DNA from 3 places in the Arthrobacter sp. EM1 genome. Region 2 is predicted to be linked to each of the others. Evidence: riboswitches for the same ligand, from Rfam matches in the RefSeq annotation. Region 2 holds a riboswitch; each other region holds the start of a gene.
What was found. Region 2 has a riboswitch for S-adenosylmethionine ahead of QI450_RS15155 (DUF1737 domain-containing protein). Riboswitches for the same ligand answer to the same signal wherever they lie in the genome.

Region 1 (3,266 bases), 1.5 Mb from region 2:
GCCTCGCGTGACGTGGGTGTCCCCCGTCAACGCGTGCTCGATCAGCACGGCATTGGAGCGTTCAGCGTTGAGGGTCCCCCATGTTTCGTAGCCGAGGGTGGCGTCAGGCAGCCGGGCACCGGATTCGAGCACCAGGTCACCGATCCGGAGGTGCCGGACGGTTCCGTCCGGCACAGCCGCGCCGTCCGCGGCGACGCTGCCGCCGGGGTCCGGGGCATGGGGATGGGAGGTCTTGCTTGCGGATTCACCCTGGCGGGTGGCGGCAATCGTCATGTGAGGACCTAACTTCGCGCTTGCCCGCCGGCAGCTCACCGGCAGGCCAGGTCTTCACCCGGGGCACCCCGCCGCAAATGGAGGGTTGCCGGCCAGCAAGCCGGGGCTGTCGCTGGCACTCATGACCTCCCCTGAGTGTACGAAATGCCGGCGCCCGGTGGCGAAGAATGTGACGCCCGTGTGACTTCCCCCGGGGAACGGTTGGTCAGACGGTCTTGGCGGCGCGGAAACCGGCATCCAGGTCGGCGAGGATGTCATCGATGTGCTCCAGGCCCACGGAGAGCCGCACCAGGCCGGGGTTCACCCCGGCGACGACCTGCTGCTCCGGCGAGAGTTGGCTGTGTGTGGTCGAGGCCGGGTGAATGACCAGGGAGCGCACATCGCCGATATTGGCGACGTGCGAGTGCAATTCCAGCGCGTCCACAAAGCTCTTGCCGGCCTCGGCTCCGCCGGCGATGTTAAAGGACACAACGGCGCCGGTCCCCTTCGGTCCGTACTTGCGGCCGCGCTCGAACCAAGGGCTGGACGGCAGGCCGGCATAGGCGACGGATTCGACGTCGTCCCTGGCCTCCAGCCATTCGGCGACCCGGCCGGCGTTGGCAACGTGCCGCTCCATCCGCAGGCTCAGGGTTTCGATGCCTTGGGCGATAAGGAAGGCGTTGAACGGGGACACCGCAGAGCCCAGGTCGCGCAACAACTGCACACGCGCCTTGAGGATATAGGAGAGGTTCGCGCCGAGCGCACCGTCCGCGCCGAGGTCCCGGGCGTAGACCAGCCCGTTGTAGCTGGGATCCGGGGTGTTGAAGCCGGGGAACCGTTCCGGGTCCTTGCCGAAGTCGAAATTGCCCGAGTCCACAATCACGCCGGCGATCGCGGTTCCATGGCCGCCAAGGTACTTGGTGGCCGAATGCACCACAATGTCCGCACCCCACTCAATCGGCCGGATAAGGTACGGCGTGGCGAGGGTGTTGTCTACGATCAGCGGGACACCGGCCGCGTGGGCCACCTGGGAGATGCCCTCAAGATCCAGCACGTCCTGGCGCGGGTTGGAGACCACTTCGCCAAAAAAGAGTTTGGTATTGGGCTGCACGGCGTCACGCCACTGCGCCAGGTTGTCCGGGTCCGCCACGAAGGTCACGGAAATGCCAAACTTCTTCAGTGTGTGCGCCAGCAGGTTGTAAGTACCGCCGTAAAGGCTGGGACTTGCCACCACGTGGTCTCCGGCTTCTGCGACATTCAGGATGGCCAGGGTCTCCGCCGCCTGTCCGGAGCTCAGCAGCAGAGCCGCGAGTCCGCCTTCCAGGCTGGCAACCCGCTGCTCCACGGCATCCTGGGTAGGGTTGCCGATCCTGGTGTAAATGGGGGCCAGCTCCGCCAGGGCAAAGCGGTTCGCGGCACTCTCGGCGCTGGGGAACACAAACGACGTCGTCTGGTAAATCGGCAGCGAGCGGGCGCCGGTGGCGCTGTCGGGCTCCTGGCCGGCATGGATCTGACGGGTTTCGAAGGACCAGGCACTGGACATCGGGACACTCCTTAGGGGAGCGGGCACAGCCTGACCCTGGGCACCGTGGCCCGGGCCCGTGCTGGCGCCGCGCTTGCCTCCCGGCGGGCGCCGGACGGCCAGGTCCTCACCCGGGGCACCCCACCGCGATACGAGGGTTGCCGGCCAGCGAGCCGGGGCTGTGCGCTGGCACTCATGACCTCACCCCAGTCTAGGAACCGGTTGCAGGCGGTGGATAGCTTTGTGACAAAGATGAAGCTGGCCCGGCCGCGGCGCTGCTGATGCCATGCCAATGCGGCCACGTGTGCTGCCAAGTGTGCTGCCGAGAGTGTGGCCGGAACAGTCCGGATCCGACCCCAACTGCCAGTAAGGGTACCCTAAGCTGAGAGGCGCATCACAAAGTGCCAAGATGATGGCATGCGCATGGATCACGTCTCTTACGCCTGTGAACAAGATGGCCTCGCTGCCACCACCGAACGAATTGCGTCTGCCCTCGGCGTGGAAGCCGTGAAGGGCGGAGTACACCCCCGATTCGGGACCCGCAACATGATCATCCCGCTAGCGGGACACAAGTACCTCGAGGTGGTGGAGGTCCTGAACCACCCGGCCTCCGACAAGGCCCCCTTCGGCCAGGCCGTCCGCGCCCGCTCCGAAGCCGGCGGCGGCTGGATGGGCTGGTGTGTGGAGGTCGACGACCTCGCCCCGTTCGAAGTCCGGCTCGGCCGCGCCGCCGTCAACGGCAACCGCAAGTTCCCGGACGGCCGGGAGCTGGTCTGGAAGCAGATTGGCATCCTTGGGCTCATCGCCGATCCCCAGGTCCCGTACATGCTCAAATGGGAAGGCGATCCGGAACTCCACCCGTCGAAGGCCTACGAGGGCAACGTCAAAATGTCCGCCCTCACGATTGCCGGTTCGGCCGAGCGCGTCACCGAATGGCTCGGCGTCCCGGTGGAGAAGCCGCTCGAAGACGTGGCCGTGCACTGGATTGCTCCGCGCGGGACACCCGGCATCCTCTCCGTCACGTTTGAGACGGCGTCCGGAGCCGTCACGATCTGAGGCTTCACCGCCCCGCACTTCGGCCGCCATCAGCGGGTGTCAACGACGTCACCCACCGATGGTGGCCGAATTTCTTAAAGCACGTATGGGCCGCCGCAGCCGTGCCCCGCAGATCCCCTCCGCGCAGAACCCCTCCGGCGGCTCAGCCCAGGCCGATGGCCTTGCCAAAGAGGCTGAAGCCGACGAAGGCCACGGTGTCCAGCAGCGCGTGGGCGATCACCAGCGGCATCACGCGCCGCGTTCGGGTGTACACCAGTGCAAAAACGACGCCCATGATCGCGTTGCCGATGAACGGGCCGAAGCCCTGGTACAAGTGGTAGCTTCCGCGCAGCATGGAACTGGCGAAGATGGCCAGCGGCAGGCTCCAGCCGAACTTGCCGAGCCGGTCCAGCAGGTAGCCCACCACAATCACTTCCTCCACGATCCCGTGCCGGAC
Region 2 (3,266 bases):
AGCGGGCGTTCACCGTCAGGACCACGGGTGTCCCGTCGGCGCGTCGACGAACGTCCACCTCCACAGGCCCCGTGAGGCCCAGCGCGCGGACCGCAGCCATCGCCACGTTGCCCACGTCGATCGCTTCGCCCGCCTCGGCCCGGCGAGTGGTCACGGCGTTGCCAAGGATGCGGTCCGCCGGCCCAACCTTCGCCACAACAACCACAAACGGCGCGGCACCGTTGTGCGCCGGTGTGCCGAAAACCATGGGCCGGTACTCGTTTCCGGGGATGAATTCCTGGACGATGTGGCTGTCCGGCAGGCGCTGCCAGTCCATTTCCGTGCCGCCATCGACGACTGTCACGCCCCGGCCGCCTCGGGACGCCCGGGGTGTGACGACGACCGGTCCGCCCAGGGCGGCCATTGCAGCGTCCGCATCGGCGAAGTCGCTGGGCACACCGAACCGGGGCACGGGAACGCCCGCTGCATGTAGTTGCCAGGCCGTAAAGAGCTTGTCATGGGCCAGCGCCACCGGGCCCGGATCGCCGATCATCACACGCACGTCCGCTCCGAACGCCGCCCGGAACGCGGCGAGCTGCGGCAGTTCCTCGCTGACCGTGGGAATGACCAGATTGATGCCTTCCTGGCTAACCAGTCGCCGAAGTGTTGATACCCGTTCCGCGTCCGTCGCGTGCGGGACGGGGAGCACCGTGAATCCTGCCCCGTCCGGCAGCTCGCGGATATCCGTCCCGAAGACAGGAATGCCGCGCGCTTTCAGTTGGGCCGCGATGGCCTTGCCCGCAGGGCCGCAGGCGCCGGTGACCAATACGCGCGGCCTCACCGCTGTGCCGTCCTGGCAGCCCGGCCCCGGCCATCGCCGCGGGCATCCGGACCGGAGGGCCGGTTCGGAATCAACCCTTCCGTTACCTGGCGACCGGGCGTGCTGATAACAGCGGCGAAGGCCGTGCTCAGGAGAATAATGAGTAGAACATATATCGCGGCCATGGCAATCCCCTTCCCTTGTTAAAGGCCCGGCAGTCGACGGCGCCGCACCGGCCTAACTGGCTGGATCATCAGAGCCGGCCGCAAAACTGAGCGATCCTCGGATGGCGTTTTAGGGCCTGGTGACGTCCTTGCAGCTGGTCCTTCAGTAAAGTCGCGCCGACTACCAAAAGTCCCGAGTAGGAACTACCCGAAAGCCTCCCCGGTTCGAATTCGAGGCCCCGGGGGTTTGTACCTGTGTGCAATCCCCCGAGTACGTGGATGGGGACGCTGGCATGAACGCTGGCGAATGGCTTTTGAACAAACCTCCGTTTCCACCCCGCTCCTTAACATGACGGCCGCCGCCGTGCGGTCCGGCGTCGCAGGTGTTACGTTCTTTGGGAGTAATGAGAACCGGCGCCAAGCCCTGACTGGCCGGTCGGCAACCCTCCCTTTCGCGGCGGGGTGCCTCAGGTGAGTACTCGGCATATCGACCATTCGAGCTGCAAGCGTGAAAGAAGGAGATCCGTCATGCCTGACGCGTCCACCGCTGCTGTCCCCCGGACAGCAGCGAACAAAGCCCCGGCCCCGTCCCCCGCAGTCGCCGGTGCCGCCGAGCAGAAACTGCTGTACCGTCTGTTCACCGGAGCCGATGACCGCGCCTTCTGCGAGCGTGTATCGGCCGCCCTCACCGAGGGCTACGTTCTCCACGGCGGCCCGGCTGTCACGTTCAACGGCAGCAACGTCGTCGTGGCCCAGGCCCTTGTGCTGCCGGCGGCGATCGCCAACGCCGATGCGGCCGTCGCCAGCGCCGTGGACCATCTCGACTTCGACGGCGGGGGCCACGCGTGAGCTACGCCGGGGACCTCAGCCCGCAGGAGGCCTGGTCCAAGCTCGGGGACGGCGCCATCCTGGTGGACGTCCGCACCGAGGGTGAATGGGCCAGCGCCGGAATTCCGGACACCAAGGCGACGGAGAATGATCCGCTCTTCATCCAGTGGAGCCTCGCCGGCGGTATCCCCAATTCACAGTTTTTGGCGCAACTGAGACAACAGGCCCCCGAAGCCGGCGGCACCGAATTGTTGTTCCTTTGCCGCTCGGGCGCGCGCTCCGTCGCGGCCGCAATCGTGGCCACCGAGGCCGGTTTTACGTCCTTTAACATCCTTGAGGGCTTTGAGGGCGAACCGGACGGCGAGGGCCAACGCACTGTCAACGGCTGGAAAAACCGCGGCCTCCCCACCAACCTCGGAAGACACTAAGTGACATTCAACCCTGCTGCCGCCGGCTGGAGCGCCGACACCCAGGCCGTCCGCGGCGGACTCGACCGCACCGGATTTCAGGAGACGTCAGAACCGATCTTCCTGAACTCCGGCTTCGTCTACGAATCGGCGGCCGCCGCGGAACGCGCCTTCGCCGGCCACGACGAGCGTTTCGTCTACTCCCGCTACGGCAATCCCTCTGTGGCGACGTTCCAGGAGCGGCTCCGGCTGCTCGAAGGCACCGAGGCCTGCTTTGCCACGGCGTCGGGCATGTCCGCTGTCTTTACTGCCCTGGGTGCCCTGTTGGCCGCCGGCGACAGGGTGGTGGCGGCCCGATCGCTGTTCGGCTCATGCTTCGTGATCCTGAACGAGATCCTGCCCCGCTGGGGCGTCGAGACGGTCTTCGTTGACGGCCCGGACCTGGTGCAGTGGCGCGAGGCGCTCGCCAAACCCACCACTGCTGTCTTCTTCGAGTCGCCCTCGAACCCAATGCAGGAAATCGTGGATATCGCGGCCGTGAGCGAACTGGCGCACGCGGCCGGGGCGACGGTCGTCGTCGATAATGTCTTTGCCACTCCCCTGCTGCAGCGCTGCGGGGAGCTCGGCGCGGACGTGATCGTCTACTCCGGCACCAAGCACATCGACGGCCAGGGCCGCGTCCTTGGCGGCGCGATCCTGGGCACCAAGGATTTCATCGAGGGCCCGGTCAAGCAGCTGATGCGCCATACCGGCCCGGCGCTCTCGGCCTTCAACGCATGGGTGCTGACCAAGGGCCTGGAGACGATGGCCCTGCGGGTGAACCACTCCTGTGCCTCCGCGCTGCGGCTGGCCGAGTGGCTTGAGGAGCAACCCGCGGTCAGCTGGGTCAAGTACCCGCTGCTGCAGTCCCACCCGCAGCATCAGCTGGCCGCCCGGCAGATGAAAGCCGGCGGCACCGTGCTGACCTTCGAGCTCGCCGCGTCCGCCGGGCATTCGGCGAAGGAGGCTGCGTTCGCGCTGCTGGACGGGTTGCGGATCATCGATATCTCCAACAACCTCGGCGATTCG
Region 3 (3,266 bases), 910 kb from region 2:
GTCACCAAAGCCGACGTCAAGGATCCTGCCGAGCTCCTCGCCAACTACCAGCACCTTGCTTTCCCGGTGATTATTTCCAAGACGGCGGACTCCGCCGCCTCGGGCATCGATGCCCGCTCCGATGACGGGCTCTCCGCCCGGCTGGACAAGGACGCCGTCGCACAGCTGCGCGCCTACCTCGACGGGAAGGTCACCGTGATGCTGGGCCATTCCGGCGTCGGCAAGTCCACCATGGTTAACGCCCTGACCGGCGCCGAACGCGCCACCGGCGGTGTCAACGCCGTGACCGGGCGCGGCCGCCACACCTCATCCTCCGCGCTGGCCCTCAAAGTCAACGATGCGCCGGCGGGGAGCTGGATCATCGACACCCCGGGCATCCGCTCCTTCGGGCTCGCCCATGTGGACCCGGACCGGATCCTGCGGTCCTTCCCCGACCTCGAGCCCGGCACCGACGACTGCGAACGGGGCTGCAAGCACGATTCCAGCGCCGTCAACTGCGGCGTGGACGCCTGGGTGGCCTCCGGCCAGGCAGGAGAATCCGGTCCGGCCAGGCTCGCCTCACTGCGCCGTTTGCTCGGGACAGACCCGCGGTTGGAAGCCCAGGACGTTAAGGAACTGGGCACCGTCTCCTAGCAGACCGCGGCGCCTACCGCTTCCCTGCCCGCTTTGACGGTAGTTTGGAAGCATGAGTCAACCCGCTTCGAGCTACAACGACGACCTGCGCCTTGCCCATGTCCTGGCAGATTCCGTAGATGCCCAGACCATGAGCCGCTTCAAGGCGCTCGACCTTCGGATCGAGACGAAGCCGGACCTGACGCCGGTCACTGACGCCGATAAATCCGCCGAGGAGGCCATCCGTGGCCAGCTGTCGCGGTCCCGGCCCCGCGACGCCGTGCTCGGGGAGGAGTTCGGCAGTTCCGGCCACGGCTCCCGCCGCTGGATCATCGACCCGATTGACGGGACCAAAAACTTCGTCCGCGGCGTCCCGGTCTGGGCGACGCTGATCGCCCTCGTCGATGAGGGCGAGCCGGTAGTCGGCGTTGTCAGTGCCCCGGCGCTGGGAAAGCGCTGGTGGGCGGCAAAAGGCGCCGGTGCGTACATGGGCCGTTCACTGGCGGCCGCAACCCGGCTGAAGGTCTCCAACGTCGCGAGCCTGCCGGATGCCTCGCTGTCATATTCCAGCCTGGGAGGTTGGAAGCAGCGCGGCAACCTTGACGAGTTCCTGGGGCTCACCGAAGAGGTGTGGCGGACCCGCGCCTACGGCGACTTCTGGTCCTACTGCCTGGTGGCGGAAGGTGCCGTTGATATCGCCTGCGAACCCGAACTCAACCTCTACGACATGGCCGCGCTGGTTCCGATCGTCACCGAGGCCGGCGGCCGCTTTACCTCCCTCGAAGGAGAAGACGGTCCCTTCGGCGGCAACGCCCTCGCGACCAACTCCATTCTGCACTCCGAAGTCCTCAAGCGTCTGAACCCCGGGCTGGACGACCTGCTGTAAGCGCGTCCGGCGCCGTTCGGCAGCTTCGGTACCGGACCGTCACAAAGGACTTCACAATCCTGCCCTGCCTTTTCCACGGAAGCCGGCATGGCCTAGGCTCGAACCAGGTCACGAGTGCCAGCGCTAAACCCCGGTTTGCTGGCCGGCAACCCTCCATTCGCGGCGGGGTGCCCCGGGTGACGACCTGGCCGGTCCGGAACGGACCCGGCAAGCGCGGATCCCCGGTGCGTGGGGTCCTTTTCGAGCGAGGCCCCATGACGACTGCCACCATTCCTGCCGGCGCCGAGGTTCAGGCCAAGACCGGTCCGGCACATCCCGATCCGCGGTTCGCCGTTGCCCGCCGGCCGCTGGCCGCGGTGACCGGCGCCGAGATCCAGGCGCCTCTCATCCAGGGCGGACATGTCCGCTACGCCAACCTGGACTACGGTGCCTCGGCTCCGGCGCTGTCCGTGGTCTCGGCCTACCTCAACGAGATCCTGCCGTTCTACGCCAGCGTCCACCGCGGCGCCGGCTATGCCTCCCAGATCAGCACCTCGGTCTACGAGAACGCCCGCGGGATTGTCCGCGACTTCGTTGGCGGCCGGCCGGACGATGCGGTGATCTTCACCAGGAACACCACCGATTCGCTGAACCTGCTGGCCGGCTGCCTGCCGGTCGTCGACGGCGAGCATACCGGCGAGGTGCTCTACCTCGACATTGAACACCATGCCAACCTCCTGCCCTGGCAGCGGGTACCCCACCGCAGCGTCATTGCCGCCCCCACCCTCGCGGCCACCCTGGAGCTGCTCCGCCAGGAACTCGCCCACGGCGGCGTCAGCCTGCTTGCCGTGACCGGGGCCTCCAACGTCACCGGCGAGATCCTGCCAATCCGCGACCTGGCAGCGCTGGCGCACGACTACGGCGCCCGGATCGTCGTCGACGCCGCCCAGTTGGCCCCGCACCGGCGGATCAACGTCTCCACGGACGACCTCGACTACATCGCCTTCTCGGGGCACAAGCTCTACGCACCCTTCGGTGCCGGCGTCCTGATCGGGCGTCCCGACTGGCTCGACGCCGGCATCCCGCACCTCGCGGGCGGCGGGGCCGTCCAGGACGCCCGGATCGATGCTGTCAGCTGGACCACGGGACCCGCCCGGCATGAGGGCGGATCCCCGAACGTGCTCGGCGCCGCCACCCTGGCCCGGGCCGCGCAAATCATCGCCGGGCTGGACGCGGACCAGTGGCACGCGCACGAGAACGCCATCCGGTCCTTCCTGGTGGAAGGCCTCGCCCGGATCGACGGTGTGACGGTCCACCAGATCTTCTCCGACAGCGGTACCTTCGACGCGGCTGCAGGGCCGGGGGCGGGCACCGGGTCACAGACCCCTCCCGGCGCCGGCACCATCGGCGTCGTCAACTTCTCGGTGGAAGGCTACGACGCGGGCCTGGTGGCAGCCTACCTGTCCGCCGAGCACGGTATGGGGCTGCGCGACGGCAGGTTTTGCGCGCATCCGCTGCTCCGGCGGCTTGGCCTGCCCTCGGGGTCGCTGCGGGCAAGCTTCGGTTTGGGCTCCAGGCTTGATGACGCCCAGCGGCTGCTCACCGGAGTCCGGGAGCTGCTCGGGAACGGCCTCGGCTGGGACTACGTGGTGGACGCAGGCCGCTGGGTACCGTCCAACGACACCCGCAGCTACCCGCACTGGGCCCCCAATACCCCCGGCACGGCCGGGGCGGCGCCCTGCACGCTGGACTAACGGCCGCCGGTGCGGCGGCGCTGGCTCCGGCGGCG

Region 1: another riboswitch for S-adenosylmethionine. It lies ahead of QI450_RS03750 (bifunctional o-acetylhomoserine/o-acetylserine sulfhydrylase); the one in region 2 lies ahead of QI450_RS15155 (DUF1737 domain-containing protein).
Region 3: another riboswitch for S-adenosylmethionine. It lies ahead of QI450_RS10905 (aminotransferase class V-fold PLP-dependent enzyme); the one in region 2 lies ahead of QI450_RS15155 (DUF1737 domain-containing protein).

Annotation. Positions count from the first base shown of each region.
Region 1 is NZ_CP124836.1:856,684-859,949, reverse strand. It holds gene QI450_RS03755 (homoserine O-acetyltransferase) at 1-273, opposite strand, end outside; SAM riboswitch class IV at 285-400, opposite strand; gene QI450_RS03750 (bifunctional o-acetylhomoserine/o-acetylserine sulfhydrylase) at 479-1,795, opposite strand; SAM riboswitch class IV at 1,860-1,975, opposite strand; gene QI450_RS03745 (VOC family protein) at 2,192-2,830, shown strand; gene QI450_RS03740 (CPBP family intramembrane glutamic endopeptidase) at 2,973-3,266, opposite strand, start outside.
Region 2 is NZ_CP124836.1:3,269,242-3,272,507, forward strand. It holds gene QI450_RS15150 (ATP-grasp domain-containing protein) at 1-820, opposite strand, end outside; SAM riboswitch class IV at 1,364-1,478, shown strand; gene QI450_RS15155 (DUF1737 domain-containing protein) at 1,492-1,812, shown strand; gene QI450_RS15160 (rhodanese-like domain-containing protein) at 1,809-2,219, shown strand; gene QI450_RS15165 (O-succinylhomoserine sulfhydrylase) at 2,220-3,266, shown strand, end outside.
Region 3 is NZ_CP124836.1:2,363,270-2,366,535, forward strand. It holds gene QI450_RS10895 (ribosome small subunit-dependent GTPase A) at 1-633, shown strand, start outside; gene hisN (histidinol-phosphatase) at 686-1,498, shown strand; SAM riboswitch class IV at 1,605-1,718, shown strand; gene QI450_RS10905 (aminotransferase class V-fold PLP-dependent enzyme) at 1,753-3,231, shown strand.